Regions from separate parts of the Paenibacillus nuruki genome, predicted to be linked through region 2. Evidence: predicted binding sites of a transcription regulator. Region 2 holds the regulator's gene; each other region holds the start of a gene.
What was found. The regulator Rex, encoded in region 2, represses fermentation and respiration genes when NADH is low (regulators of the CRP and FNR family bind a similar motif). The targets are predictions, from matches to a motif close to TTGTGAAATATTTCACAA.
Positions count from the first base shown of each region.

Region 1: the regulator Rex is predicted to act here: its motif matches at 2,225-2,242, upstream of pflB (formate C-acetyltransferase).
Region 3: the regulator Rex is predicted to act here: its motif matches at 3,202-3,219, upstream of qoxA (cytochrome aa3 quinol oxidase subunit II).
Region 4: the regulator Rex is predicted to act here: its motif matches at 5,416-5,433, upstream of RCP16_RS21345 (TorD/DmsD family molecular chaperone).

Region 1 is NZ_OY725677.1:983,771-992,053, reverse strand. It holds gene pflB (formate C-acetyltransferase) at 1-2,206, opposite strand, end outside; gene adhE (bifunctional acetaldehyde-CoA/alcohol dehydrogenase) at 2,895-5,507, opposite strand; gene RCP16_RS04400 (Crp/Fnr family transcriptional regulator) at 5,841-6,563, shown strand; gene RCP16_RS04395 (winged helix-turn-helix transcriptional regulator) at 6,675-6,992, opposite strand; gene RCP16_RS04390 (uracil-DNA glycosylase) at 7,175-7,861, opposite strand; gene RCP16_RS04385 (ThuA domain-containing protein) at 8,050-8,283, opposite strand, start outside.
Region 2 is NZ_OY725677.1:1,136,644-1,144,926, forward strand. It holds gene dinG (ATP-dependent DNA helicase DinG) at 280-3,174, shown strand; gene RCP16_RS05120 (redox-sensing transcriptional repressor Rex) at 3,171-3,818, shown strand; gene RCP16_RS05125 (amidohydrolase) at 3,811-5,118, shown strand; gene RCP16_RS05130 (cell wall elongation regulator TseB-like domain-containing protein) at 5,149-5,697, shown strand; gene RCP16_RS05135 (methyl-accepting chemotaxis protein) at 5,794-7,482, opposite strand; gene RCP16_RS05140 (sugar ABC transporter substrate-binding protein) at 7,507-8,283, opposite strand, start outside.
Region 3 is NZ_OY725677.1:59,062-67,344, reverse strand. It holds gene RCP16_RS00330 (cbb3-type cytochrome c oxidase subunit I) at 1-1,944, opposite strand, end outside; gene qoxA (cytochrome aa3 quinol oxidase subunit II) at 2,013-3,044, opposite strand; gene RCP16_RS00320 (hypothetical protein) at 3,331-3,600, opposite strand; gene RCP16_RS00315 (glycoside hydrolase family 95 protein) at 3,956-6,373, opposite strand; gene RCP16_RS00310 (ABC transporter substrate-binding protein) at 6,473-8,164, opposite strand; gene RCP16_RS00305 (carbohydrate ABC transporter permease) at 8,265-8,283, opposite strand, start outside.
Region 4 is NZ_OY725677.1:4,808,109-4,816,391, reverse strand. It holds gene RCP16_RS21380 (esterase/lipase family protein) at 1-254, shown strand, start outside; gene cls (cardiolipin synthase) at 421-1,929, opposite strand; gene RCP16_RS21370 (TetR/AcrR family transcriptional regulator) at 2,107-2,703, shown strand; gene RCP16_RS21365 (DMT family transporter) at 2,744-3,112, shown strand; gene RCP16_RS21360 (DMT family transporter) at 3,112-3,426, shown strand; gene RCP16_RS21355 (1-phosphofructokinase family hexose kinase) at 3,441-4,379, shown strand; gene RCP16_RS21350 (hypothetical protein) at 4,388-4,588, opposite strand; gene RCP16_RS21345 (TorD/DmsD family molecular chaperone) at 4,731-5,402, opposite strand; gene mobA (molybdenum cofactor guanylyltransferase) at 5,641-6,288, opposite strand; gene RCP16_RS21335 (MFS transporter) at 6,392-7,597, shown strand; gene RCP16_RS21330 (glutamine--tRNA ligase/YqeY domain fusion protein) at 7,732-8,283, opposite strand, start outside.

The sequences.
Region 1 (8,283 bases), 150 kb from region 2:
CAAAGTTAACAGCATATCCAGATACACGGATGGTTAATTGTGGGTAGTTTTCTGGGTGCTCCATTGCGTCTAGTAATTGCTCACGAGCGAATACGTTAACGTTCAAGTGATGGGCATTGCTACCGAAGTATCCATCAAGCATAGATACAAGGTTAGTTTTGCGAATTTCTTCTTCTTTACCTAATGCTTTTGGCACGATAGAGAATGTGTTAGAAATACCATCTAAGCTATCTTCGTATGGTAATTTCGCAACAGAACTTAGAGATGCAAGAGCACCTTTAGTATCGCGTCCGTGCATAGGGTTAGCACCTGGTGCGAATGGTTCGCCAGCTTTACGTCCATCTGGTGTTGTACCTGTTTTTTTACCATATACTACGTTAGAAGTAATTGTTAATACTGATTGTGTTGGTGTAGCACCACGGTATGCTTTGTTTTTGCGAATCATACTCATAAATGTTTCGACCAATTCAACAGCAATCTGATCGACTTTATCATCGTTGTTACCGTAGCAAGGATATTCACCCTCGATTTTGAAATCTACAGCAATACCGCGTTCGTCACGAATCGGTGTTACTTTAGCGTATTTGATAGCACTTAATGAGTCAGCTGCTACTGATAGACCCGCGATACCGCAAGCCATTGTACGTAAGATATCACGATCATGTAGTGCCATTTCGATACGTTCGTAGCTGTATTTATCATGCATGTAATGGATAACGTTCAATGTGTTCATATACAATTTGCCTAACCATTCCATCATGGCTTTGAAGCGTTTCATGACTTCGTCATATTCAAGCACTTCAGAAGTGATTGCAGGGTATTCAGGGCCTACTTGAACGCCTGATTTCTCATCACGTCCACCGTTGATTGCATACAATAATGCTTTGGCAAGGTTCGCACGAGCTCCGAAGAATTGCATTTGTTTACCGATACGCATAGCGGATACACAGCAAGCAATACCATAATCGTCGCCATAGATTGGACGCATCAGATCATCATTTTCGTATTGGATCGAACTGGTTTCGATTGAAACTTTAGCACAGAATTTTTTGAAAGCTTCTGGCAATTGTTCTGACCACAATACAGTCAAGTTAGGTTCTGGTGCAGGTCCCAAGTTATACAATGTATGCAAGAAACGGAAGCTGTTTTTGGTAACTAATGTTTTGCCATCGACAGCCATACCACCGATTGATTCCGTTACCCATGTAGGATCACCACTGAACAATTCGTTGTAATCTGGAGTACGTAAGAATTTAACGATACGCAATTTCATAACGAAATGGTCAACCAATTCTTGAGCTTGTTGTTCTGTCATTGTGCCTTCTTTAACATCACGTTCGATGTAGATATCAAGGAAAGAAGATACACGTCCTAGAGACATCGCTGCACCATTTTGCTCTTTGATTGCTGCAAGGTAACCGAAGTATACCCATTGGAACGCTTCTTTTGCTGTTTGTGCTGGTTTGGAAATATCGAAGCCATGCATTTCAGCCATTTTTTTCAATTCGCCTAGAGCACGAATTTGTTCTGATACTTCTTCACGAAGACGAATCACATCTTCATCAATCACGTCAACTTCCATATCATTCAAATCTTGTTTTCTTTCATTAATTAGGAAGTCTACACCGTATAATGCTACGCGGCGATAGTCACCGATAATACGTCCACGACCGTAAGCATCTGGTAAGCCTGTAATAATACCTGCTTTACGTGCTGCTCTCATATCAGAAGTATAAGCATCGAATACACCTTGGTTATGCGTTTTACGAATGTTTGTAAAGATATCAATGATTTGTTCTGGTACTTCAAAGCCATATGCTTTACAAGCATCGATCATCATTTTGATACCACCGAACGGTTGTAATGAACGACGGAAAGGAGCATCTGTTTGAACACCGACGATTTGTTCTTTGTCTTTGTCCAAGTAACCAGGACCGTGTGAAGTGATTGTAGAAGGTGTTGCAGCATCTACATCCCATACGCCACCACGTTCGATTTCTTCTTTAGATAGTTTGGAAATGATATCCCACAAGTCTTTTGTATTTGAAGTAGGGCCAGCTAGGAATGTTTCGTTTCCTTGATACGCACTAATATTTTGTTCAATAAAGTCGCGAGTATCTACATGTTTTGCCCATTTACCTGATTTGAAATTGCGCCATGCGTCTTGTTTTAAATTATCCTGTACATTTCTTTCGATAACTGACATTGATAATCCCTCCATTATTTGTGAATAAAATCACAAAACCATTTACACTATTGCTTGTCTCGCCTACACGATACCGGAAGCTGCTGTTTTCTCCCTCCGGCTATGTCTTTATTATGATGCAATTCATAAGCAGAGTATGTGACATTTATCACAAAATAGCATCTTTATTATGATTTTTATCACATTCTGTATCTATAACAGTTTTTATAAATAACTATTACAGTTTACAATTAAGCCTGTTACACAATAAGTAAATAACGATTTACACAGTGAATACAGTGATACGAATCTACTAATACAAAAATACACATCAGCATTCACTCCAAATAGCTGTAGCATCATACAAGAATTTACGGCTTATAACAACGAAATACATCACACTATTTCTGTATTATTCTATATACAAGCTATAGAATAATGTTGGACATCGCATCACTCCTCTCTACAAACAAAAGAACGGTTCTCTTTAGTTCTGCTAATATCGCAAACTAGGAGATCGTTCTTTGGGATAAGGTGGCATTCCATATTTGCTTTGTTTTTTATTTTCAACCATATATCTTGAAAGTATATTCCTAGCGATACAAGTTAAATAAGAAGGAAAAAGGATCAACTCCAACGTACTGCTATAACAGCATGTGTGGAGTGATCCTTTTTTCAAACTATCATTTTACTTGTCAGACAGGTCTATTTATTCAAATCGACCATAGAATGCGTTGCGGTATACATCAGCTAGTTCAGTCACTAAAGGTAATTTAGGATTCGCTGTTGTACATTGATCTTCGAATGCACGGTCAGCAAGGTAATCTACACGAGATTCAAAGTCTTTTGCATCAAAGCCCAATGCTTCAAACGTTTCAGGAATACCTAGTTTGCGGTTCAAGTCACGAATAGCATTGATTAAGCTGTTCACGCCTTCTTCGGTTGTGCGTGCTGGCAATCCCAAGATACGAGCAATCTCAGCATAACGTTCGTGAGCAATAAAGTGAGAATATTTAGGGAACGCTGCGAATTTAGTTGGTTTTTTCGCATTGTAGCGGATAACGTGTGGCAACAAGATCGCATTGGTACGACCGTGTGCTGTATGGTATTGTCCACCCCATTTATGTGCCAAGCTATGGTTAATCCCTAAGAATGCATTCGCAAATGCCATACCTGCAATCGTAGAAGCATTATGCATTTTTTCACGAGCCAGTTTGTCGCCTGTTAGAGCAGACTGTTCTAGATATTGGAATACCAGTTGAATCGCTTTGATCGCTAGTCCATCAGTAAAGTCACTTGCCATTACAGATACATAAGCTTCAATCGCATGAGTCAATACGTCCATACCTGTATCAGCAACAGCTACACGAGGTAAAGAGTATACAAATTCAGGATCGATAATCGCTACGTCTGGTGTTAATTCATAGTCAGCCAAAGGATATTTTGTGTTGCCTTTTTCTTTATCTGTAATAACTGCGAACGATGTTACTTCAGAACCTGTACCTGAAGTCGTTGGAATTGCTACAAATTGTGCTTTTTGTCCCAAATGTGGGTATTTGTAGATCCGTTTGCGGATATCCATGAATTTTTGTTTTAGGTTATCAAATTCAGTATCAGGATATTCGTAGAACATCCACATGCCTTTAGCAGCATCCATAGGAGATCCACCACCAAGAGCGATAATGCAGTCCGGTTGGAAACGTTCCATCATTTGACGACCACGTTCTACAGTAGCAGTTGATGGATCTGGTTCTACATCAGAGAACACTTCAACAACAACTGGAGTCTGGCGTTGACGCAAGTAATGTTGTACTTTTTCAACATAACCAAGTTGTACCATCATCGCATCTGTTACGATCACTACACGACTAATATCAGGCATTTTAGCAAGGTATTGAGTTGCGCCTTTTTCAAAATAAACTTTAGAAGGTATTTTGAACCATTGCATATTCACAGTACGACGAGCCACCCTTTTCACATTAATCAGATTCACAGCACTTACGTTAGAAGAAGTAGAGTTACGACCATAAGATCCACAACCTAGTGTTAAAGATGGTAAGTTCGTATTGTAAATGTCACCAATTGCACCATGTGTAGAAGGAGAGTTCACGATAATACGTCCAGTTTGTAGACGATTAGAGAACTTCTGAATAACTTCATCATTATTAGAATGGATAGCTGAAGAGTGACCCATACCGCCAAATTCTACGATTTGTGCAGCACGTTCAATCCCTTGATCCGCGTTTTTAACTTTATAGCAAGCCAGTACAGGGCTTAATTTTTCAGCAGATAATGGGAATTTAGTACCTACGCCTTCCAATTCTGCTACCAGTATTTTGGTATCGGCTGGAACGGTAATTCCACAAAGTTCAGCAATTTTGACAGCAGATTGACCTACGATAGAAGGGTTCACTGCACATTTGTCTGTATTCATTGCACCGTTCGTTAATTTGCCTGCTTCTTCTTTAGTTACAAAGTAACAACCGTTATCGATCATTAATTTTTTCACTTTTTCATAAACAGGTTCTTCAATAACTACTGCTTGTTCAGAAGCACAAATCATACCGTTATCAAATGATTTGGAAAGAATCAAGTCATTCACTGCTTGTTGCAAGTCAGCACTTTTCTCTATAAAAGCAGGAACGTTACCAGGACCTACGCCAAGTGCAGGTTTACCACAGCTATATGCTGCTTTAACCATTGCGCCACCACCAGTAGCTAAGATTAACGCTACATCAGGATGATTCATTAATGCATTTGTTTTGTCCATTGAAGGAGCATCGATCCATTGGATACAATCCGCAGGTGCACCATGTTTGACAGCCGCTTCAAGTAAGATGCGAGCGGATTCTTTACTACAATTCTGTGCAGATGGATGGAAGCCGAAAATGATTGGGTTACGTGTTTTGATTGAGATCAAAGATTTGAACATAGTAGTCGAAGTTGGGTTCGTTACCGGTGTAATCCCCATGATGATTCCGACAGGTTCAGCAATTTTTTGGAAGCTTTCATAATCGTTATCTTCTATAATACCGACTGTTTTTTCATTTTTGATACCATGGTATACATATTCAGTAGCGAACATGTTTTTGATAATTTTATCTTCATATACGCCTCTGCCTGTTTCTTCAACAGCTAGTTTGGCAAGATACATATGTTGATCCAAGCCCGCTAATGCCATTGCTTGTACAATGTTATCAATTTGTTCTTGATCCATATTCATAAATGCGGCATGTGCTTTATTCGCTTTATCGATTAACTTTTGAATTTCTTCCTGTGCACTCAATTCCACGTTACGACTAGCATCATTTTTAACAGCCATTTCTCTCATCCTCCTCAGAATGTGTATCGCTTTTGTCTACACACCGATCATAGCATAGAGACATAAATCATAATGTGATATTTTTCACAATCAATTTTTATTTTTTAAATTTGTTTTATTTTATTTTTTCCTTTTGCATTTTAATATAAAAAGATGTATGATAATAGTGAAATTAATCACAAAGTATAGATTACTTTTACGTATACATGAGTTCATTATCTTTCCTATATAACGTAGAATTTAACTAATCATTTAATTTCCAGTTTTTTTCCTAAAATGTTATGCATTATGATTAATTTCACGTATAATTGAAACAAAAAGGGGCGAACCATAATGAACAATTCTTTAGAACATACTCAACCACGTCATAATACAGCATGCTTTTCGGAAATTAATCAGGAAAGATTACTTAATCATTCTACAGAACGCACGATTGCAGCAGGTTCACATTTATTCTGGGAAGGCGACTTATCCGATAAATTATACTTCCTTAAAAGTGGACGGGTTAAATTAACCAAATCTACTGATGAAGGTAAAGAATTGATTTTATATATGTATCAAGCAGGCGACATGATCGGTCAAGCAGATCCATTTTCAGGTACACGCCTTGGATTTACAGCAGAAGCATTAGAAGATACTGAAGTCGCTGTTATTGAACACAAAGAATTGGAATTGATGATCTGTCAGTATTGTGATTTTGCTATCGACTTTATGAAATGGATGGGTACTCATCACCGTCTAACACAGACTAAAGTGCGTGACTTAATGTTATACGGTAAACCAGGTGCTCTCTGCTCCACTTTGATTCGTTTAAGCAATACTTATGGTCAAGATTATAACGATCAAGGTTCGATTTTGATTAACAAAAAAATTACACATACCGATTTGTCGAATATGATTGGTGCTACTCGTGAAAGTGTCAACCGGATGCTTAGTGATTTGCGCAAAAAAGAAAGTATTGAATATGAGCACGGGATGATCATTATTCATGATCTTGAAGCGCTACAAGAAGTATGTCACTGCGAAATGTGCCCTAAAGAAATATGCAGAATTTAATGAATATTCAGGTGTGCTTATGCATTTACCTGTTGAGACAATTAAAATACCAAAAAAGCTTTCCGTGTGTTACTCATAGCGGAAAGCTTTTTTTGGTTAACACATCGAAATCTACTCGACCCAATGCTCTGCCCAGTTCTGAATCTGCTCCATCACTGGCTTAAGTGCACGTCCTTTGTCCGTTAGCTCATACTCAATTCGAACAGGTGTCTCTGGATAGACCTGACGAATCAATATTCCACTACCTTCTAAGTCTTTCATCCGCTCTGACAACATTTTGTCGCTCATCATAGGAATAAGATTAGAAATATCTTTGAAACGCTTAGGTCCACTCATTAATGATTGAATAATTAGACCGTTCCATCGTTTACCTAAAAATGAAAACGCGGTCTCAAAACGGGGACATAATCCCAATTGGTGTTGCTCCATGTTTTCTCACCTCTTCAATTGTTCCGAAACACGGGATCGGATAGTCATAAGCTCGTATTTCATCACGTTGTGATGTTAACTTACGATTAGTTAGTACATATATTTTAGCATATTTTACCTGAAAAGAGAACGAAAACATTACATAATTAAAGAATACTGAATATTATTTAAAATTCAGGTCATCATTCTTGAATCTCATCTATACATTTACGCAAAATAACGAGATCATTCGCAATAACATCAGTCAGTGATCTATTATACAATACTGCTGCTGGATGATACATAGGAAAAATCCAGTATTCTTGATCAGACCAGTGATATCCTTGATCCATATGATCAGCATCTACTTGTTGAATACGACTTCGATAAGCTTGACCATGCACATTCGATACCTGATGCCCTTTGCCAAGTAATCGTTGCAATGCAATATTGCCCAGCGTAATAATGATCCGAGGTTGTACTGCCTCAATCTCAGCATCCAAAATAGGTGCAAATGCAAATACTTCGTAAGATGTTGGTGTGCGATTAGAACGACTTGAACGTTCGGCATGATGCTTTCCTTGAATGATTTTGTCTTTATAAGGACGACTGCGTACAGCACTGGTAATATACAGATCGTTTCTAGTGATATTTAGCGCTTCAAAATAACCATCTAATACTTTACCTGCTTGTCCGCAAAAAGGAATCCCTTTTTCAATTTCATTCGCACCGGGTGCTTCTCCTACCATTATCAGCGATCCCGGAAATTTGCCATAACCACCCAAAAATCCTTCTAATCGATGTCCGGCGACTCGTTCCAAACATTCACTAATTCGTGCTGGAGATAGCTTCACATTGCCGATTTGTGATTCTATTTGTGCTTTAGACATAAATGCACTCCTTTCTATATCTAACTATATGTTAGAGTGCCTAAGTATTATGGATACTGGATCTAAAGGGATAAATCTCAAAAAAAGTACGCCTGTAGGCTATTAACCATACACGCGCACTTTTGAAATATTTATTTTTTATGATTAACACAGTCTGGAATTCAGGATCAGGCTGTTCAGGTAGACAGTTACACCATTACTTTACTACCGAGTGCACGCGTAGGTTCTTGGCGTCCGAATTCAGGACGTGTATTAGTTGCAGGATACGCCCAGCGTACAGCATTCGAGATAATGTGCATAATATCCTGATTATAATATGTTGGATATGTCTCATGACCTGGACGGAAATAGAATACTTTACCATGTCCACGGCGATACGTACAACCGCTACGAAACACTTCTCCGCCTTCAAAGTTGCTTAG
Region 2 (8,283 bases):
CTTATCCACCTACACCAGCGGAGAGGAGAAAATCATTCTGAAAGAGCGAAGCGCTCGCCTTTGTAAATGAATCCTGACTGTGAAGCAGTCATTTAAAGGATTCATTTACAACAAGCGACGACAAGAACGATTTTCTCCTCGCAGCGCCACCCCTAGAAAAGCTAAAATTTAAATAACCACCCACCCTTTGATTTTCAAAACCGTCTTCTTCTGGTATGCTGATAGGTGAACATTTCGACATCAGGTTGAGACGACAGCAAGGAGAGGATTTAGACATCCATGAAATTTGCCGTACTGGATTTTGAGACCACAGGTACTCAGTCCACCGATGATATTATTCAAGTTGGGCTTGCCATTATAGATCATGATTTAAGTATTTCCACCGTATATTCTTCTATGGTGAAGCCAGGAGTGCCTATTCCTCCTTTTATAGAAGGTTTAACTGGAATTAAAAATGAAGATGTAGTCGACGCTCCAGAGTTGGATGATGTCATTTTGGAGATGATTCCTCTACTAGAAGACGCTGTGCTTGTTGGGCATAACGTTGGATTTGATTTAGGATTTTTACAACGAGCTTTGGATCAGACCGGATATTTGGCTTTTACAGGTCGAGTATTAGATACTATGGATTTATTGCGTATTTTTTTTCCGAATCTTTCAAGTTATCAGTTAAGTATGGTCAGTAAAGATTTAGGATTTGTCCATGATCGTCCTCATCAAGCAGATAGCGATGCGTTAGCGACAGCTCATGTATTTCTGAAATGTTTGGAAGAATTGAATGACCTCCCATTGATTACGGTACAACGATTATCCGAACTATTTGATAATCAGGATAGCGATCTAGGTTGGTATTTTGATGGAGTACGGATGGAGAAAGAAGCACAACCGATTCAAGATTTAGACGAACATCGCTTTTTCCGTCAATTGGCGTTAAAAGTAGGCGATTGGAATGAGATTTTACCTGCTCATGAAGAGCGTGGAAATATGCCACTTGCCGATGTGTCCTTTGATGAATTTTTGGAGCAAGTCAAACAGAATTTGCGTAATTTACTTCCTCATTATGAAGAACGTGAACCGCAGAATCGGATGTTTGAAGAAGTAATCAAAGCGATGACGGATGATAAACATCTATTGATCGAAGCAGGAACAGGAACGGGCAAATCGTTAGGTTATTTATTACCTTCGATTTATCATAGCGTGAAAGAAAACGATCGTGTGATGGTAAGTACACATACGATTAATTTGCAAGAACAGTTACGAGAACGGGATATTCCATTACTGACTCAAGTGATTCCATTTGCATTTCGTGCTGCCGTATTTAAAGGACGCCAGCATTATTTGTGTCTGCGCAAATTTGAGCATAAAATAAATACAAAAGAATTTCAAAGTCCTAAAGAAGATGTATTGATTGCAGCTCAAATGATTGTCTGGTTAAATTCGACGGAAACCGGTGATGATGAAGAGCTGAATATGGGTAACCGTGGAGCCGATTTCTGGGAGACGGTAGCGAGTGATACCGATTCTTGTCTTGGTCGTGCATGTCCGTGGTTCCGCAAATGCTTCTACCATCGTGCGAAGCATGAAGCAGGTACAGCTGATGTCGTTATTACGAACCATTCCAAATTATTTACCGATGTCAAAGCAGGGCACCAATTATTGCCTGCTTATGATCGATTGGTGATTGATGAAGCGCATCATTTAGAAGATGTAGCAGGTAAGCACTTGGGTATGCATATGAAATATTTCACATTGGTTCATCCGTTACTTCGTTTGTTCAAAGACAGTAAAAATGGTCAGCTGGCTATTTTGCGTCAACAGTTAGGTTCATCTGGTAATGAGCGTGGTATGGATTGGGCGATAGCGATAGATAATCTATATCCTGAAATTGTAGATGTCAAAGAAAACTGGGACAAATTGAGTGAATTATTATTTGCTTTATTACCTCAGCGTAGTGATGCTGCTCCGGGAGAAGCTGGACAATTTACATTACGTTTGTTACCTGAGAAGCAACCAACAGAATGGACGGTAATTACGGATTTGGAGAATCAGATCCATATCGGACTGAGTCAATTGATTCGTAAAGGCGAACAAGTAATGAATCAGATCAAAGAAAGCGATGAACAGTTGGGCACAGATAGTCTGGTGACTGATGTATCGGGTCTATTCAAAGATTTGACTGTCGTTCGAGACGATCTACGTCAATTTGTGAAGCTGGAAAGTACAGATACGGTCTACTGGTATGAAGCTAATGGAAATTATCGTAGTAAGTCTTTACAGATGTATGCTGTGCCTGTGGATGTGAGCAAGCAATTGAAAGAGTACTTTTTCGATAAAAAGAAAAGTATTATTCTAACATCTGCAACATTATCAATAGAAAAGAAATTCCAATATATGATTGAACAACTGGGACTTGTCGAAGCGGAAAAAGAAGGCAGATTGATGACTGAACAGTTATCTTCACCTTTTAATTATCGTGAGCAATCGCTATTGTTGATTCCACGTGACTTTCCAAGTGTCAAAGGCAGTGTCGGTGATGCCTTCTTTGTAGATACATTAGCGAACTCGTTAGCAGAGACTGCCAAAGCAACGCAAGGACGAATGATGGTTTTATTTACCTCATATCGAATGCTCAAGCAGGTGTATGAGCCATTAAAAGAGAAGTTATCACATAGTGATATTGCTGTATTTGGTCAAGGCGTTGATGGAGGGAGTCGGACGAAGCTTACTCGTAGATTCCAGGAGCGTTCTGCTTCTGTATTGCTTGGAACAAGTAGCTTCTGGGAAGGTGTCGATATTCCGGGCGAAGCATTAACATGTCTGGCGATTGTACGATTACCTTTTCAACCGCCCAATCATCCATTGCTAGAAGCCAAAAGCGAACGGCTTAAAAAAGAAAAGAAAAATCCATTTATGAAATTATCTGTACCGCAAGCAGTTATCCGTTTCAAACAAGGTTTTGGTAGATTAGTACGGACATCTAGTGATCGGGGAATCGTTATTGTCTATGACACTCGTGTGATCGAGTCCTATTATGGCAAGCATTTTCTATATTCATTACCCGGTCCCAAAATGGAACATATGCCGACAGAGCAGATGGTACCCCGTATTACAGAATGGCTTAGCCAGGCCGAACCTGAAAAGGAAACTGTAAATCAAGAGGGGGAGCAAGCATGAAATCCGACAAAATATCAGAAGCAGTCGTGCGAAGACTACCTGTATACCTTAGATATCTGAACGAACTTCACACCCGTGAAGTTCCCACAGTGTCTTCGCAAGAATTGGGACAAAAATTAGATTTGAATCCAGCACAAATTCGCAAAGACTTAGCTTATTTTGGAGATTTTGGACGTAAAGGAATCGGGTATGATGTATCTTATCTGATTGAGAAAATACGTCATATTTTAAAATTAGATCAACAGATCAATGTCGCACTTGTAGGTGCAGGTAATCTAGGGCATGCCCTTTCGAACTATAATATGTATTTGAAAGAAACGATGAAAATCGTAGCTGTGTTTGATTCTCTTGAACCCAAAGTCGGTTCGATGATCAATACATTAGTTGTACAACCGATCGAAGAACTTGGAGCAACAGTCAAAGCGAAAAGTATTCGTATTGGTATTATTACTGTGCCTAATATTGAAGCACAGCGTGTAGCAGATCAATTGATTGAAGCAGGGATCGAAGCCATTTTGAACTTTGCACCGATTATTTTGAAAGCTCCACCGCATATTCGTGTACACACTGCTGATTTTACAACGGACTTACTAAGCCTTGCCTATTATCTGGAAGATGGAAAGGAACATGAAACTAATGAATAACACCTCGAACAAATGGGTTATCAAAAACGGTATGTTTGCTGTAATGAGTGAAGAAAAATCGATGCTTTTCGGACATATGGTGATTGAAGATGGATGGATCACTTATCTTGGAGAAGAAGAGCCTGTGATTGAAGAAGGAACAACAGTAGTCGATGGTAATCATTTGTTCTTTATCCCGGGTCTAGTGAACAGTCATGGTCATGCGGCAATGTCTTTGCTACGTGGATATGGCGACGACCTTGCACTACAAGTATGGTTACAGGAAAAAATGTGGCCGATGGAAGCGAAGTTTACAAGTGACGATGTATACTGGGGAACATCATTATCTGTACTTGAAATGTTAAAAGGCGGTACTACGACATTCCTGGATATGTATGATCGTTCAGAACGTGTTGCTGAAGTCGTAGAGCAATCAGGAATGCGTGCTGTATTGATGCGTGGTGTTATCGGCTTATGTTCAGAAGAAGAGCAAAAGCAAAAGTTACAACAATCTATCGACTTTGCACGGGATTGGCATGGTCAAGCTGATGGACGTATTACAACGATGATGTCTCCACATGCGCCGTATACATGTCCTCCTGCATACATCGAACAATTTGTACAAGCAGCACATGACTTGGATTTGCCGCTGCATACACATATGTCTGAGACGTTAGCTGAAGTACAATTAAATGTAACTGATTATGGATTACGTCCTGTAGCTCATTTGGAGAAATTAGGATTTTTCACGCGTCCAGCCCTTTTGGCACATGCTGTTCATTTGAATGATGAAGAGATCGAAATGCTGGCGCAACATAAAGTAGCTGTTTCGCATAATCCGGGTAGTAATCTGAAATTAGCAAGTGGTGTTGCTCGTGTTCCTGATTTATTGCGTGCAGGTGTAGTCGTTTCTTTAGGAACAGATGGCCCGGCAAGTAATAACAACTTGGATATGTTTGAAGAGATGCGTTTGGCAGCTCTTATTCATAAAGGAGTATCCGGAGATCCAACAGCGGTACCTGCATTAGAAGCATTGAAAATGGGTACAGAATACGGTGCGAAATCTGTATTTTTGAATGACGTAGGTACATTTGCTGTCGGTATGAAAGCCGATATTACGGCATTAAATGTAGATCAACCGCATTTCTTGCCACGTACTGATTTTATCTCACATACCATTTATTCTGCATCAGCTAAAGATGTATTGCATGTCTGGGTAGATGGTAAGCAATTAATCAAAGATGGTATATCATTAACACTGGATGAAGAAAAAATTCGTCATGAAGCCCAAAGTGCTTTTGAAGGTTTGCTCAAACGCTAACCGGAAGTCGACAGGAAAGGATGGCGTGTTTTGCGAAATTTGGGAAGTGGAAAATGGATCGCAATCATTATTGTAGTAGTAGGATTGCTTGTATTAGGTGTTAATCAATTTTATGTTCATGTTATGGCGCAGCCATGGAGTAAAGAGCAGCTGGCGATCAACAGTGCACAGGAAAAGGCTGATATCGTATCTGTGACACGTACATTTAATTCTGTCTGGACAGATACTTCAACGTATTGGGTAGTTGAAGGTAAGAACACAGCACAAGAAGACCTTATGGTCTGGGTAAAGTTCAATATTGATGGCTCAGTCGCTGAAGGTGCTAATGCCGTACATGTTGAGAAAACAGCAGGTACAGTGACATATGAAAAAGTAAATGCTTTACTACAAAATGATCTGCCTGGAGCAGAAGCTGTACGTATTGTTCCCGGTTCATTCAAAGGAAAATATGCATGGCAAGTCTTTGTCAAACTCAATGAACGTTACTATTATATTTTTTATAATTTCCGTGATGGAGCTAAATTAAGTGAACCCATGGAACTGCCAGCAACATTAAAAGGAACAGGTCAAGAAGATTGACACAAGAAGAGTAAATCAAAAAAGCATGATCTTTTGAATTCAGCGTATGAATTCATCCAGATCATGCTTTTTTTGTTGCAGTGGAGGTATATAGGATTATAAGCGGAATTGTAAAACAGTACTCTGTAATTTCTCTGCCATCGCATGAAGTGTAGCCGTATGCGCTGTGCTTTCTTCAAGGAAAGCTAACTGCTCTTCTGTAGCCGCACTTACACTTTCGGTATTTGAAGCGACATGATCGGTTAATCCTGAAATATTTTCCATCGATTTTACAATTTTCTCCGAATGACCGGATAAATGATGAAGCGAATCGGTGACTTCTTTAATCTCGGCAGTAGTGTGATCGGTCAAAGTTTTGATCGTATTGAACAGATTGCCTACAGAATGGGCAGCCGTGATACCTTGACTCACTTCTTTAACCATACTTTCAACCGATTCAGTTGCACCTCTAGTCTCATTCTGAATCGTATTCACGAGTTCTTTAACACGTTTAACAGAATCATTGGTTTCATTGGATAGTTTGCGAATTTCGGAGGTTACTACAGCAAATCCACGTCCATGTTCTCCAGCCCGAGCCGCTTCAATCGCAGCATTCAGTGATAATAGACCTGTTTGAGAAGCGATCGAAGAAATAGCATTATTGATTTCTTCGATTTCACTAGAGCGTTTGTTAAGCGACGAAATAATGATTTCCAGCTTACTCATCCGCTGCTGAATTTGATCCATTTGATTCATAACATGAGATATTTCTTTATCACCTAGTAAAGCTTGTGTCTGTGCTTGTTGAGCGACATTCATTGCTTGTTGACTGCTTTGATCGATCTGCTGAATATCTTTATTCACATCATATACAGCTTGTAGACCACCTTCAACAATTTTGACCTGATCTTGGGTACTATTTGAGAGGTCTGACATAATATCAGCTACATGTTCTGCTGCTTTGCCTGTTTCAGATGTTCCGCTTGCTACATCTCTAGAAATAGAAATGACTTGTGCTGCATTATCATTAATTTCATGAACGAGATGCCGCAGATTATTTTTCATACTGTTAAAAGAAAACGCTAGCTCGCCTAGTTCATCTTTTTGCTTGACGGTTACATCTTCAATATTAAGATCACCTGTAGATATCGCTTTAGCCGCTTTATTTAATTTCTGTAATGGCTTGGAGATCAGACGAGAAATAATGATACCGATGATAATAGCTAGAGCAAAGTTAATAACGCTGATCGTAATTGCTAGTTGACGAGCATGTAATACTTTTTGCAGATTTTCATTTTTAGCAGTTTCCATAAGAGCATCTTGCTGATCTGAAAATTGTTGAGCAAATTTAACAATAACACTACCTACAGGAATAACGCTTGTAATGATATCGAGATAAGACTGATCCAGCTGTGTAGGAGGAAGGTTAAATAATTCTTGAGCATGTGTTTTGTAATAGTCATTCATTTTGAGCATGTAATCTATTTTTTCAGTATCTTCAGTAGAGACGACTAGACTTTTCATATCTGTTAAAAGTTGAGTCGTCTGATCGTTGGTACTTAATAATTGAGAACCATAATAAGAATCACGACTTAACATATAGGTCTGCATATATCCATTTTGACTGGTCGCATAAAATTTCAAATTATCGGCTTGCGATTTAAGTGTGACATAACGATCTAGAATTGTACTCATTGATTTTTGTATTTGTTGTAGAGACATAATATAAATGACTCCTGCACAGCCAGCAATCAGGGCAATGGCAAGAAATCCAGCTAAAAGCTTATGCAGGATAGATAGACGCATCAGAGACCACTCCTTTATATATAATCATTTCCATTTGGCAATATACTTTTCTGTATTGGCTTCGGTAATTAATTCATAAGGAATAATGATTTCTTTTTCGACTTGTTTACCATTTGCAGCTTCAATCGTAGTTTTGAGTCCTTGAGATCCTTGAGCAGCCGCATTTTGATAAACAGAGACTTTTAACTTATTGGCTTTCATAAAATTAAGAGCATCCATCGTACCATCGACACCGGCAAATATAATATTTTGATCTTGACCTTCCACTTGTGCCGCCAAAATAGCGCCAATAATCATTTCATCGTTATTGGCTACCACCGCATCAATTTTTTGACCGGATGCTAACCATTTAGCCATCAATGCCATACCTTTAGCACGATCATAATTAGCGGTTTCTTCAAAAACGATCTTCATATTCGGATATTTGGCAATAACGTCCTTGTTACCTTGAGTACGGTTTATCTGGGCATCACTACCCATATCGCCATCCATAATGGCAATATTACCTTTGCCACCTAACAATTTAGCCACTTCGTTCATTTGAAGTGTACCGGCAGTCAAAGAATCAGAGCCGATGTAAGATGTGGTAGTTGTTAATTCTTTAAATGTACGATTTACCGCAATAATAGGAATATTCGCTTGATTAGCTAAATCTACAATCGTTTTGGAAATAGTAGCGTCCATCGGTAAAAAAGCAATTGCTTTGACATCCTGAGCAATAAATTCTTTGATTTGTTGAAGTTGAATAGAAGGATCATTTTTGGCATCCGCATAAGTGACAGTGACATCAGGTTGTGTTTT
Region 3 (8,283 bases), 1.1 Mb from region 2:
CTCAATTTCTTCAACTGGAATGTAATAGTCGGTGTCGTATTGGAACGAGCGAGCAATCATACAACCTGCTACACCAATCAGACCAAGAACCGCCATCCATGTCCATAAGAAGACAAAGCCGAATCCGGCAATAAAGAAGAATGTTGACATTATAATTGGAATAGAAGAGTTTTTCGGCATATGAATTGGTGCATATACAGGTTTCGGCGGATTTTTCGGAAGCTTACCAGCCGCACGACGCTGTTTCTCAACCCATAGCGGATCTCTACTATCCACAACTGGAACCACTGCAAAGTTATACTCTGGTGCAGGAGAAGGAATACTCCATTCCAAAGTATGAGCGTCCCAGATATCGCCAGTCGTATCGACTTCACGATGTTTGATACTGTAAGCAATTTGTAGAACTTGGAACAAGAACGCAACACCCATCAAGTATGCACCCATAGTGGATACAACGTTTAATGGACCCCAGCCAGTGTCCCAATCAAATGTACTAATACGACGAGTCATACCCATTAGACCAAGCAAGTATTGAGGCATGAAACATACATAGAAACCAATGTTCCAGAACCAGAATGCCCATCTACCTAATGTTTCGTTCAGTTTGAAACCGAACATTTTTGGCCACCAGTAGTACATACCAGCAAAGTAACCGAATACTACACCACCGATAAGAACTTGGTGGAAGTGAGCAATAAGGAAGTAACTGTTATGATACTGGAAGTCAGCAGGAGCTACAGACAATAGAACCCCTGTCATACCACCGATAATAAAACATGGGATAAATCCGATCGTCCAGAGCATCGGTAGATCGAACCTGATTCGACCGCGATACATCGTAAACAACCAGTTAAAGATTTTAACCCCTGTTGGAATAGCGATAAGCATCGTAGATAATGCGAAGAACGCATTAACATCTGCGCCGGAACCCATCGTGAAGAAGTGATGCGCCCAGGTAAAGAAGGATACGAATGCAATAATCAACATGGCGAATACCATGGATGTGTAACCAAATAGCTTTTTACGTGAGAATACGCTGACGATTTCGGAGAAAATACCGAACGCCGGTAATATAACAATGTATACCTCAGGGTGACCCCACATCCAGATCAAGTTGATATACATCATCGGGTTACCGCCACCATCGAGTGTAAAGAAGTGAGCCCCCGCAAACCTATCAATAAACAATAGTGCTAGTGTAACAGTCAAAATTGGGAAAGCGAAAATGATAATGACACATGTTGCAAATACAGACCATGTAAACATAGGCATCTTCATAAATGTCATGCCTGGAGCACGCATTTTGATAATCGTTACTATGAAGTTAATACCTGTTGCAAGTGAACCAATACCTGAGATCTGAATACCCCAGATGTAGAAGTTCTGTCCAGGTCCTGGATTAAATTGTAGTTCTGATAGCGGTGGATAACTTAACCATCCTGCATCCGGTGAACCACCGATAACGAAAGATAAGTTAAATAACATTGCGCCCAAGAAGAACAACCAGAAACTTAGTGCGTTCAAGAATGGATAAGCTACATCGCGTGCTCCTAATTGAAGAGGCACCACGATATTAAAGAGACCGAACATAAATGGCATCGCCATAAACAGGATCATAACTACGCCATGCGTGGTAAAGACCTGATTATAATGTTCAGGATGTAAAAATTCGAGATTTGGGAATGCGAGTTGAGTACGCATCATAATGGCATCCACGCCGCCACGGAACAACATCAAAATCGAAGCAAGAATATACATGATACCGATTTTTTTGTGGTCAACTGTTGTTAAATAATTACGCCACAACCAGCCCCATTTTTTGAAATAGGTGAGTCCCACAACGATAGCAATCATCGCAAGTCCGATAGATACATCTGCACCGTAAATTAGTGGGTCGCCGGTGACGAAAAAGTCAGATGCAAAATCTTTAATTTTCTCGAGCATCGGGGAGCTCCTTTCCCTGTCTTTTATGTCACACGCTACGGTACAACTAATTTCAAATAACTTTGAACTTAATTGCTAGTATTCGTGTCCGTGCTTTCTTGATCGTTCATTTCCATACCATCATGCTCATTGGTTCCCATATCACTTTGTCCTTCTTCACTTTCTTTCTCATTGATCTGAGTTGAAGGAGTGGTATGAGTAGCACGATCTTTACCGCCTGCCAAACCACCTGGCAAGTATTTGGTTACGAGTTGTTGGAACAATCCTTCTGGGAATGCAGAGAACGTCTGTTTGTCAGCTGTTCCTGGAACCGTTAGTGATTGGTATGTTTCCATACTCATAGGTTTAGACTCGGTTTTAACTTTATTCACCCAAGTCTGGTATTGCTCGTCAGATACAGCATTCACATCGAATCTCATTTGGGCAAAGTGCTCACCACTGAAGTTAGCACCTGATCCAAAGAATGTTCCTTGATGATCAGCTTGTAGATACAATGTCATAGCCATACCCGACATCGTATAAATTTGTCCACCAAGTTCTGGAACCCAGAATGAGTTCATAGGTGCATCAGAAGTCAGTTCAAATCGTACAGGTGTATCTTCTGGAATCGTAATCGAGTTCACAGAAGCGATACCTTCTTCCGGGTACATAAATAACCATTTCCAGTCCATAGATGCTACTTGGATTGTAATAGGTTGCTTCTGTGATTGAATCGCTACAGAAGGTTCTAATGCATAGGTGTAACGAACAGTTACAATACCAAGTACAGCAATAACGATGATTGGAATCCCCCACCAGATGGTTTCAAGTTTGGTGCTGTGGTTGAAATCCGGATCGTATTTTGCCTTTCTACCTGGTTTGTCACGGTATCTCCACACTATAACAAAAGTGAGTATTGTTACCGGAACAATAACAATGGCAGTTAGAATCGTTGAAATCACGATTAGATCTCTTTGTCCTGCTGCAATAGGTCCTTTCGGATCGAGAACAAAGTAATTGTGGCTACCTGCATAAAGCGCCCATACTGTCAAAGCCAGTGACAGAACCGACACAATAATCATAACCCACATCATAAGACGAGAACCCGGTTTTTTGTTCATCTTAATCCCCTTTCTCACATAACGTTTAAGACGTTCATAATATTGAAACCACACATTTCTATGTTAACACTAAGTGTGCTATTTGCGTATCCATAGAAGGTGTAAATTCCACATTTTTTTGACTTGTTAACAAATCTGTCAATTTATTAACAGGTTATCGTGAATCTTTTCACATTATTTATATATTATCATATTGTGATTCCGTAAAAAAGCCCCTTTAAGAACTAATTCTTAAAGGAGCATGTATTTAATTGAAAAAGTTAACGTTCTGTTACAAAAGATATGTTTAATCGTCGTTGATACTTTCTTTTCCTTCTTCATTACGCACTTGCATTGAACCGATCGATTTACCAATAAAGTAGATAAACACGCTACCTACTACACATCCGATCCCCATCATCAGTCCAGCATTGTTATCGTTAAAAGGTTGGATATTCAAAATAATCGTTACTACACCCACAGCAAAAGCGATCCAACCGATGATCGTTAGCAAACGAGTTAATCCACGAGCATTTTTTCCGGGTGAATTTGAACGGCCTTTTGTATTTGTCGCCATGATTAAAGCACTCCCCTCTTCATGTTAGTAGCCATAGTGACTCCAAATGTAGGAGCACTTTACCAATTACGTTGCTAGGTTATAGTATCTATTACCACAATTCACCCTTTTTGATTCGGTATTCATTCATATTCTTTTAATTTCTCTTTTATTTCTTTGAAAATATAAACAAATCGTGAATATTCTTATAGAAAAAAGCCATATTCTCTGCTTTGAACAGAAAGTATGGCTTTTTTCCTCGATCTCATTATTATAATAATAGTTTCATATTTAATAAGAATATATTTATATATAGAAGGAAAAAGATAAATAAGCGTCATATTCATTGATTTTGACAACGAATAAGTTGCGATATTTAGCTATTTGCTATCAATCTATAACTTCTGCCCGCTTCAGCAGTAAACTCCAGTACAAAGTCATGTTGTGAATGATTCGGTTCAGTAACCGTACAAGCAGTCAACGGATCATCTAATTGCAAAGCCGTAGAACTCACTAATCGACATGTTCCATGAAACGGTGATTCTAATGTAACTTCAAGCAATTCTCCTTGATTCCAGCTCATATCAACAATATATCCACCACGCGCACGCAGCCCTTTGACTTTACCTTTATTCCATACTTTTGGCAAAGCAGGGAGTAGATGCAGTTCTTGTAAATGGCTTTGTAGCAACATTTCAGCAATACCTGCTGTTCCACCAAAATTACCATCTATCTGAAATGGAGGATGAGCATCAAATAGATTGGGATATGTAGAACGTGCCAGTAATGTACTTACAAATTCATGAGCCGTCTCTCCATCTAATAGACGGGCATAGAGATTAATTAACCATGCACAACTCCAACCTGTATGTCCGCCACCATGCTGAATACGACGTTCAAGCGAGACACGCACAGCTTCTACAAGCTCAGGAGTCTGATAACGGTTGATCTCATTGCCGGGATAAAGACCATACAAATGAGATACATGGCGATGCCCTGGCTCGTGCTCTTCATAATCACGATACCATTCTTGCAACTGACCATGACGACCAATATGAAAAGGATATAGGCGCTCAGAAGCCTTTTGGAGTGTGATTGCCCACTCTTGATCGATTTCTAGCAATGCTGTACTGGTAATACAATGCTGAAATAATTCACGGATCAGAGTCATATCCATAGTTGATGCCGCTGATGTACTGCATGGTTCACCTGTTGCGGTCAGAAATTTATTTTCAGGTGAAGTGGACGGAATCGTCACGAGATAGCCTTGACGATCTTCTACTAACCAATCAAGCGCAAATTGTGCAGCTTCTTTGAGAATGGGATAAGCAGAATCACGTAAAAAGTCCAAATCTCGATTGTATTCATAATGCTCCCACAAATGGGCACATAGCCAGATACCCCCTAATGGCCAGAATGCCCAGCTTGCATCGCCTTGAGTGGGTACAGCTAGTCGCCAGAGATCACTATTGTGATGTGTCGTCCAACCTTTAGCCCCATAGTGTACTTTCGCCACTTCTTGACCACTCTGACTCAGATCTTCAATCATTCGGAATAACGGCTGATGACATTCAGACAACTGACATACTTCAGCAGGCCAATAATTCATCTGGGTATTGATATTGGTTGTATAATCACTATTCCACGGTGCTTGGACATGTTCATTCCATATCCCTTGTAGATTAGCAGGCTCACTTCCCGGACGCGAAGACGCAATTAACAAATATCTTCCATAATGGAAATAAAGTGCTTCTAATGTTGGATCATGACGATGTTGTTGATACTGCTGTAGTCGTTGATCCGTCGGTAATTCATGATTGACAACAGAAGTGGAGGTCTCCTGAGCTTGTTCATCGCCTAGTTCTAACTCTACACGGTTAAATAGACGGCTGTAATCATCGACATGCTGTTGTAACAATAATTCGTATCCGATACTTCCTGCTTCATTGATAAACGCTAGACTTTCTTCGGACAAGATACGTCCACTGCTTCCAGAGGGCTTATCGTACCCTTCAAAATCAGTTACTATCGACAATACAATCATGATTTCATGAGCATCTTGAATCCATAATTGCTCCTCCTGAGCCTGAATATGACCGTGATCCAGATATACTTTGACCCCCATATGAAAATGAATACCATGTTCCGTTTCGGCATCATAGTTATACGGTGGTTCATACTGGCGATAATCTTCAATACTTGGTAAGCAATATCCACTTAAAGATAATTCATGATCTTGTGTATAGATTCGATAAGGTTGCACACTATCTAAGCGCACACGGATATTCAGTGGCTGCTCTCCATGAGTACGCAAGCGGTAGACCATAACTTGCTGCGGATGACTGACAAATACTTCTTTTTCTATATACTGGCCATCTGCTTGCCATGAAGTACGAGTTAGAGCTTGATCTAATAGTAGCTCACGTCGGTAATCTGTAATCACAGGTTCATCGAAAGAATACTCGAGATCCACCCACAGATCACCAGCCGGTTGATACCCTTCTGTATCTTGCCCTAACATTTGAGTATTAATGATCGACTGTGCTTCTTCTAATTGCTCATCCAGAATAAGTTCTCGTACTTTGGACAGTTGAGTTAGGCTACTTCTGTTGACTGTCTCACGAGGCTTACCTGACCATAATGTATCTTCATTTAATTGAATACGATCATGCTCGATTCCTCCGAATACCATTCCACCCAGACGACCATTTCCAATAGGCAACGCTTCTTCCCAGAGTTGTGCAGGTTGGTTGTACCATAGTTGCCATGATGGCTTGCTCTGTTGATCGATCATATTTTTGACCTCCCTATTCAATTCATACATAAAGGGGCTTCGTGAATCCGAAGCCCCTCTTGTTATAGTGTTACCTTTTTTGTGATGTGTAGTTCCTGTTTATTTGGCAGCTACAGGTTTGCTCCACAATTCAACCGTATCTTTGATTAATTGTGTATACGATGCTTCCATTTTTTTCATCGGTTCTGTACTTAGCTCAGCAACCATTTCATCATAAACAGTATCAAACTCTTCTGGAGAAGCTAAGATCGCTTCAGGAATACGTTTGCGAACAATATCTTGTCCTTTTTGGAAGTTTACTGTGTACTCTTGATCATCTGGTGCTGGTAAGTTATAAGCCGCACCCCATGGTTTAACAGGGAATTCATCTTTTTGCGGGAAGATATCTTTCCATGTTGTTGCACCATAAGCTTTTAATGTTTCTTTTTCAGCAGCAGTGTAACCAGCAATGATTTGTTCAGGGAAGTTGGTAGTGTAGTAGTTACCTGTTGAATCTTTTACTCCATCTCCATAATGAACACCAAATGCAGTATATCCACTGACACCCGTTGTTTTAACAAAGTTCGTGTTGTCGTTAGTTTTTTTATCTTGAACATCCGCAGGAATAACGCGTTTGCCATCTTTCATTTCATAGTGCTTACCTTCGATACCCCATTGATTCAAGATTTGAGCTTCATCAGAAGACATCCAATCTAAGAATTTGATGATACGAATAGGATCTTTAGCAGATGTTGTAATCCCTACACCATAACCTACAGGTGCTCCGATATCTTGGAAAGAACGATCTTTTGTTTCTGTATTTAACTGTACAGGATAGTGACCGTATGTGCGTTCAGGCATACCTGAAGATTTCAAAGCATTTTCAGCTTGTTGGTAATCCCAATCCTGATCGATTAGACCTAGAACACGTCCACTCGCAATTTTAGAATTGTATTGATCTGTTTTTTGTGTGAACGTCTCAGGATCTAACAAACCTTCGTTATACATATGGTTTAACCAGCGGAAGTATTCTTTTTCTTCTGGACGTTTGTAATGAAGTTGTGCTTCATACGTTTCAGGATTGATATAGAATTCTCCATCATCCGGTGCACCTGTCGCTAAGAAACCAGGGTTTGTAACCGTAATCATAATTTTCCAATCATCAGCATTTAATGACAACGGAATCGTTGGTTGTCCATTGATTGTTGGATGTTTTTCTTTGTAATCTTTTAATACTTTTTCGAAATCTTTAACAGTTTCGATTTTAGGATAGCCCATTTCTTTCATCACAGCATGTTGAACTTCAAATCCACCACCTGCGTCAAAGCTTGTTTGCCCTACACCAGCATTGGTTGGCAATACATAGATCGAAGGATCTTCTTTGCTGTATTGTAGACGAGCAAGGTCATCTCCATATACTTTTTTGATATTTGGGCCATATTTATTAATAAGGTCAGTTAGGTCAATCAATGCCCCTGCTTCGACTAATTTGGTAATTGAACCTTTAGGGAAGATCATATCTGGATACGTACCTGAAGCCGTCATCAAAGCAATTTTCTGTGTACCGCCGCCACTTACATCATACTCGGCATTGATTGTAACATTGGTTGCTTTTGTGATTTCTTTACCGACTTCGTCTTGCATACCATTCCACGTTGGGTTCGCATCAGAACCAAAAAATGAAATCGTCATCGGTGTAGATACATCAGATGTTTCTGTTTCTACTGGATCTGAACTTCCACATGCAGTGACACTCGCAAGTGCAACCACTAATAGTGGAGCTAAAGCATATCTGAATAATTTTCTCGGCATTAAAATTGCCTCCCTTTTGAATATAGATATTACTTTGATCATAGAGCAGGTTAGAAAACACTATATGCTAAGGTGGTGAGACACCACCCGATAGCCAACATTAAGCTTTAACAGCACCC
Region 4 (8,283 bases), 1.4 Mb from region 2:
ATATTTTGAACAACGGTGGTCTTTCTAAAGTCGATAAATTAGTAACGATTGGCGGCGCTAACCGCTTAACGACTAGCAGAGCACCAGAAGGCATCAAAGTGACTTCGATCTACACGATCAATGACCAAATTGTCTCTAACCAATTGTCGATGTTAGATGGAGCCAACAATATCCGTGTCTTCGGTATGGCGCATATCGGACTACTATACAGCCCTTCTGTAAGTGCTCTAATCACAACAGCACTTGAAGAATAATCCTATGTACCAAAAAGCTGACCTTGATAGCTAAGGTCAGCTTTTTTTGTGCTCTATCATTTTATGATCTATAGATAAATAGTGTATCTTTATTCATTTATAAATAGCATTGTGATAGTTGATCATCATGCTGATACAACAGAAAATCTCTCTATAGGCTACCTTTTTACAACATCGGTGAAATAAGACGGGCGGCTGATTCGACAAGACGTTGCATCACTTTACGGCGAGCAAATCGATCTTGAATAATCAAGCTGGCTGAATTCAGATCACGTTCAAAATCCCGTACCATCTGATGCACACTTTCTGTCTCTACCAACAAAGCATTCACTTCGAAATTCAAATGAAAACTACGCATATCCATATTCGCTGTACCGATTGTCGCAATCTCCCCATCTACAATCAACAACTTGGAATGTAAAAATCCTTTTTCATATTCATAGATACGTACTCCTGCTTCAAGCAATGTCACAAAATAAGAATGAGAAGCATAAAAAGGAAGTCGCTTATCCGGCTTACCTGGAAAAAGAATACGTACATCCAACCCCGATAATGCCGCCATCCGGAGTGCGGTCAGAATACTTTCATCCGGTATAAAATACGGAGTCGCTAACCAGACTGATCGCTTGGCTGACGTAATCATCGAAAAGAATACATGCTTAAGCACACGTAGATCATTATCCGGCCCACTTGCTATAATCTGCACGGCTCCACCTTGTGAAGCGATTAATCGTGGCGAAAAATAGACTTGATCCAGACAGGTCTCTCCTGTCACATGGAGCCAATCTTGCAGAAAGATAATCTGTAATGTACGTACCCCTTCGCCTTTGATCTGCATATGGGTGTCACGCCAGAAACCATAGGTTTGACTGCGACTCAAGTATTCATCACCTACATTCAGCCCACCTATAAATCCGATATTCCCATCGATCACCACAATCTTACGGTGATTCCGATAGTTCACCTGACTGGATAATAACAAGATGCGTGCTTCACCAAATACACCCACTTGCACACCCGCTTCTCTCATTTCTTGCAGAAACAAACGAGGTAATTGCATACTTCCTACTGCATCGACCATAAAACGAACTTCAATACCTTGTTGCGCTTTTTCAATTAAAATCTGCTGAATCCGTGTGCCAATATCATCTGCACGATAAATATAATATTCCATATGAATATGATGTTCGGCTGTTTCTAATGCTTCTAACAAAGCGGTAAATGTCTGTCCACCATTGGTTAAGATCGTTGTCTCTGTCGCTTGTGACACAGGAGTTACCGCTAAGTTCTGCGACAGACGAAGTAACAATTGATGATCTTCGCGAAAAGAAGATAAATCCAGTGCAGTCAGCATCCCTGCATTTTCGATCATCTGGTACACTTGCCGATCTCGCTTCGCTTTCTTTTCATACTTATGACGCTTGAATACATTTTGTCCGAACCAGAAGTAAAAAAATACACCGACAACTGGCAATAAAGCTAATAAGAGAATCCATGCCATTGTTACCGCAGGCTGCCGATTATCTATAAAAATAATAAATCCAATCGAAATCACACTCAGTGTTGAAAAAATACTGATAATCGTTCCAGTTGTGGGACCAAGTAGATCGAATCCTACATAATAGAGACCAAATAGTAAAACAATAATAAATACCCCTAGAACACCTTTACGCAATATCATCAACTCCTGTCTTCCTCTTCAGAGTATGTACGTAACTGAACGAGAAGATGTCGCATAACTTTGTTATACATATATCCTTCTTTACAAGGAATGACACTTTATTCACCTTTCTTGACAAACAAGATCAAAAAGACAATAATATTACCTAACGACCGTTAGGAAGGTGCTTATATGACTACAAAGCCTCAGCTATTAACGATAGCTCTTTCTCATTTTGCGCAAAATGGATATGAAGGCACTTCATTAGCAGATATCGCGAATGAAGCAGGTATCAAAAAACCTTCGATCTATGCTCATTTTAAAAGCAAAGAAGATTTGTTTCTGCATGTACTTCGTCAGACTTTAGCTGAATTCAAGCGACGAATTATTCGCTATATGATTCGTCATGTTCATATACCGTTAGAACAACGTCTTTATCAATTAATTGCTTTTTTACAACAGCAATATTCTGATGACCCTATCATCAAATTCGTGATGCGGATGTGTTTTTTTCCACATTCGACTTCAGAAAAAGAAATTGTACCTCTGGTGTATGGTTTGATTGATGATTTGGAAGCCAGACTTTTACGATTATTCGATGTGCATGTCGATCAGCATGATCTGCTATTAGTAGTCACTACTACAGAAGCGGCAAAAGGATATATGACTGTAGTCGATGGCGTGATGATCGATATGTTATACAGCGAACCTTCTCGCTCTGTACAACGGTTAAATGTGATCTTCCCGATTTACTGGCGAGGCATCACCCCTTCAGGAACTACAATTTGATAGAAACGTTTAACGAACGATAAAGGAGATTAGATGTGTTATGAATCGCAATTGGTTGTACGTATTAATCGGAGGATGTATTGAAGTGGTCTGGGTATCTGGACTCAAACACGCTGCAACTCCAATCGAATGGTTATTCACAGCTATAGGTATTGCTATTAGCTTTTATCTTATTATCAAAGCATCTACTCGCTTACCAGTGGGTACAGTATATGCAGTATTTACAGGAATCGGTACAGCTGGAACCGTCGCTGCGGAGATGATTATTTTCGGTGAACCGTTCCACTGGCTCAAAGTGATCTTGATATTAGTATTGATGATCGGTGTAGCCGGATTAAAATTAGTAACAGACAGTGGCGTCAAAGCAGAAGCTCAATCTGCGGCTAAAGTGAAAGCAGGTGAAGCATAATGTCTTGGTTAGCTCTTGTTGTTGCTGGTGGATTTGAAGTAGTCGGTGTGATTATGATGAATCGTATCGTCCGTCATAAATCGTTACTCAATTATCTTTTGATGATTATTACATTTGCAGGTAGTTTCTCTTGTCTTACTGTGGCGATGAACGGTATTCCGATGGGAACGGCTTATGCGATCTGGACAGGAATCGGTACCGTCGGTGGTACATTGGTCGGTATGTTTATGTATGGTGAAGCCAAAAGTGGACTACGTATTTTGTTTATTGCTATGATTATCGCCTCGGCAATCGGACTTAAATTAATCGCTTAAGAGGTGAACAACTATTGATTACAACGGTTACGTTAAATACAGCGCTCGATATTATTTATTCTGTTCCTACGCTTCATATTGATCAGGTACACCGCTTACCGGGAATCACTGTTCCGGGGGGCAAAGGGATTAATGCTGCACGTGTTGTTCATATGCTAGGTGAATCGGTAACAGCTACCGGCTTGATCGCAGGATATAATGGACAGAAAATGCAGTCCCTTTTACAACAAGAAGGTGTAGCTTGTGAATTTACCGAAGTGCAAGGAGAAACAAGACTAGCGATTACTGTACTGGATCAACAGCAACGCACCCAGACTGAATTTATCGAACAAGGATCTTCATATGTAACACCTGAATCGTTGATCCTTTTGGAAAAGCAGGTAGAACAGTTAGCAAGTGTATCTGCATGGGTATTATTTTCCGGTAGTATTCCTGAAGGATGCCCTGCTGATCTGTATGCGACCTTAATCCAGATTGCTAAAACTAAAGGTGCTCAGACCGCTTTAGATGCTAGCGGAGAAGCGTTACGTTATGGATTACAAGCTTCACCTGATCTAGTGAAACCTAATGAAGATGAAGCTTGTGCATGGGCAGGCATAGCTCCAAGTGATCACTATTCAGAGGAGACATTAGATGGTGTACTGACAGCAATGTTAGATCATGGTGTAAAAACAGCTACGATCTCTTTGGGTAAACGTGGAGCGATAGCGGCTCAAGGCTCTCTGCGGTACAGAGTACATGTGCCAGAGCTTGATATTATCAGTGCGCTTGGAAGCGGAGATGCCATGGCAGCAGGTATGGTGACCGCAGCTTATCGTGGTGGTGATCTTGCAGAGATGCTTCGTTATGGAGCGGCTTGCGGTAGTGCTTGTGCTCTGCAACCGATCGCTGGCAAAGTAGACCTTCAAGATGTACAACAACTATATCAGCACATAAAAGTAACCCCTGAGTAAAGAAGTACTCAGGGGTTTTTGGTATGCGAACCGAATCGAACATCCATATAGATTTGACCTGTATCTCCATCGCTCACTACAAAATTGATTTCTTGTGGCACTAATTCTTTTAAAGCATATTGGCGTGCCCAATCTAACGATGGAAATTCCGCTCTTCTGTCTACAGCCTTTACGACAATACATTGTTTGAGGCAATAATATTTATTCAAGGCGGTAAACCTCCCTTATCACTCATTAGACTGTATTTTCTAATTTGACACAGTGAATTGGAAATAAATTACTTATATTTTCAAAATCAAAGCAAAAATTCCCTATTTCAGATCATGTGATCTATAAAATAGGGAATTTGTATTAGGGTAAGCGATTCACGATCTGTTGTAATTCTTGTACATCATGTTGAAGATAAGTCGGTAACATCTGTGCCCATTCACGGTACAACGGACTGCAAGTGGTTTTGCCAAGTTCAGCGCAGAATGAAGGTACCCATGGAATCAAATAATGTTCTAAAAATTCGATCTGCATTTGAGCGATCATTTTGCGGCTAGAGGAATGCATATCAGTCTCTGCCGAACGTTCAGCCAATAACGCCATAAATTCCAATTCAATTCCGATATGATCATCTGTTTCATGATCCATTTTTTTGAAAGCAATTCCTGCCCGTGCATAGACAGCATTCACAACAGCTTCATACGCCGTACGTCCTTGCTCATTCGTTAAATAGTAGGAAGCTTGTGGTGGATAGCTAACATGTTGATCTTGCTCGAACAATTGACTGTATTCTGCACATTCTTGACGAGCATATTGCATAATATCATTCAACATCGTATTTTCTAACGTATGAAGCAGTGCATAGTCATTGGTAAATAGACGATTGATTTTGGACGCTTCTTTTTTCCATTCGATCAACTTGGACAATGTAGGTTTGCGTTCTAACATTTCGCTGAGTAAACGGTAAGTCATTACACGACTGTATAACCATTCTTGGCGAGCTTGGTGGGTTTCCGGTTCTGTATACATAGTCATCTTAAATCACTCCTTGTGATAATATTCACATATTTAAATGATTGAATTCCGACATTGAAGGTTTGAAGCAATATATAGGTTAAATCGTTAGTCAACAGCGGTAGTAAGTACTGAAGAAGAGACTTGTTTTTATACTTTTATTGTACTCTATTTTGTAGCGATTAGGGGCGAATTAAGCATACGTTCATAAAATAGTCATGTTTGTCACGCTCTCAAAAGGACTTATGCCACAGACTGGCTATATCAAAGAAGGATATTGCTCCAAAAGATGCACAACATGCTCATAGGACTGGGGATCATTCATATTATATAAGCTATACTCCGATATACTTTGAAAAGAAGATACTTCCTTCACATTTGGATCATACAATGACTCGATTTCTACATACTTTACCTGTTGCTGATCTAACCAATCTCTTACACGCAATTGGTTGTGTGCTAAGGCGGTCTGAAGCGATGGCAGTACACTATAATGATAGACCGCATACAGTGGATGAATACGTCCATGTTGCATAGGAATCACAGCTTGTATCCCTTCTATCCTAGTCTGCTCTATTAGATATTGCATCAGTATTGTACTGGCAAAAGGTAGATCACAGGCACTGACTACATACCATTCACTAGAAATCTGTGATAAAGCTGTATGCAGACCTGATAAAGGCCCTTGTCCGGGAAAAATATCTGGCACTTCGGAGAGCTTTAGAAATGAATAATCAGCATTGTGATTGCCTGCAATCCATAGCGAAGATACAGTTGGTTTTAATGCTTTGGCTACACGTTCGATAATGGTATGATCATCTATAGGCAATAATGCTTTATTTTGACCCATACGGCTTGATTGACCGCCTGCTAAAATAATACCTGTATATTTTAAAGAGGATGGCATAATAGATTATCCTTTCTACTCCAGAAATAAACAAAATTGGTTTGTATCCCTTTTCAACACATGCTACAGTGAATGAAATGTCTGATGAAAGGATTGGCTGGCTTTGCATCCGAATATAAACAACACTACTTTTAGACCACTACGATGGTTTACGTTTTTCATATATGGCACACTGGTTATTTTTACGAGCTTTTTTCAATTATACCTGCAAGATATCGGAATGAGCCAGAGTGAGATCGGTGCTTTGATGGCCATTGGTCCGTTGATTTCATTAATTGCTAATCCATTTTGGGGATTTTATAGTGATCGTCTACAAAATGTACGATTTGTTCTGCTGATTATGATGCTAGGCACGTTGCTCATGGTTCAGCTTGTTTTTCATGTGCAGAATTATACGATTATTTATATTGTTATGGCGGTCTTTTTCTTTTTCCAGACCCCTATGTTATCGCAAAGCAATACCTTGATTTTGAGTTATATTGATGGCACACCCAAAAAGTTCGGCGGGTTTCGTTTGTATGGTTCACTGGGTTGGGCATTAACAGCTGTTGTGGCAGGTCCTGTCATCGATCGATTAGGGGTTTCTCAAATCGGTACGGTGTTTACGGTGTTGCTTCTTATTGCAATCGGTATCATTTTGTTATTGCCTCCACAAACCAAGTTACCGGGTGGATCACCGACAATGAATCGGTATGCGATGAAGAAGTTGCTGGGCAATCTGTATTTTGTAGGTTTTATTGTATTTGGTATTTTGGTAGCGATTCCGAATGCGATGAACAGTACCTTTGTCTCGCTCTATATCGTTGAACTTGGGGGAACCAAGTCGATGGTCGGTTGGGCTGTATTTGCTTCTTCTATTTTTGAAGCGGCTTTATTTTTGCTATTTGATCGTTATCTCAAGCGTAATATTTCATTTATGATCGGTTGGTTAGCAATTGTCAGTCTGTTGTTTACATTACGCTGGTTTTTGATGGCAGAAGCGACTAGCCCATGGGAAATTATTGCGATTCAATTGCTACATGCAGTAACATTCGGTGGCTATTTCTATGTCGGTACACAGCTCACCATGATGTTTGTTCCCAAAGCATTCCGCAGTTCCGGTCAAGCAATTTATACGATGACATGGAGCGGTGTATCCGGTGTGATTGCTGGCTTTCTCGGTGGATGGTTATTCCAGAACTTCGGTTCGGAGCAGATGTATCTAGCCGGTGTTGCTCTTTCGTTTGTGGGAGCGATCGGTTTTGCATCGATGTGGCTGAATGTGAAGCGAACGCAGTACCGAATGGAAGAAGAGGACGAACAGTATTAATGTATCTCACCCTATCTACTCATCTGTAATTTCATCATAGATAACATCAAAAACCGCCCTTTTCACTTGTTGAGAAAGGGCGGTTTTTGTGATGTGATTTGTTCCTATTTTAACTGTGAAAGAATTCTATGATCTTATGCTTTTGGCAATTTGAACGAACTCTTCATCGAGACAACAAGGTTAAAGACCGGATCGCCTGGCATCGTGTATTTCGGATCAGCACTGAAATAACCATGACGGAAAAATTGGTAACGATCATATCCTTTGGAATCTTTCAAACCAGGTTCTACAAACCCGTGAACCACTTCAAGTGATTTTGGATTTAAGTAATCCAAAAACGTTTTTTCAGCAGTCTCTTCATTTTCATCAGTTAATTCTTCGTCTGCTTCTTCCGCTGTAATCAACGGCTCATATAGACGGAATTCAGCAGGAACGGCTTGGCTCGCTTCGACCCAATGAATAGTACCTTTGACTTTACGTCCGGTGAATCCACTACCGCTTTTCGTTTCCACATCATACGTACAATGAATCTCTGTCACATTGCCTTCTTCATCTTTGATCACATCGTTACATTTGATAAAGTAAGCATGCTTCAAGCGAACTTCATTGCCCGGGAATAAGCGGAAATATTTATTCGGCGGATTCTCCATAAAGTCATCTTGCTCGATATAAATTTCACGTGAAAA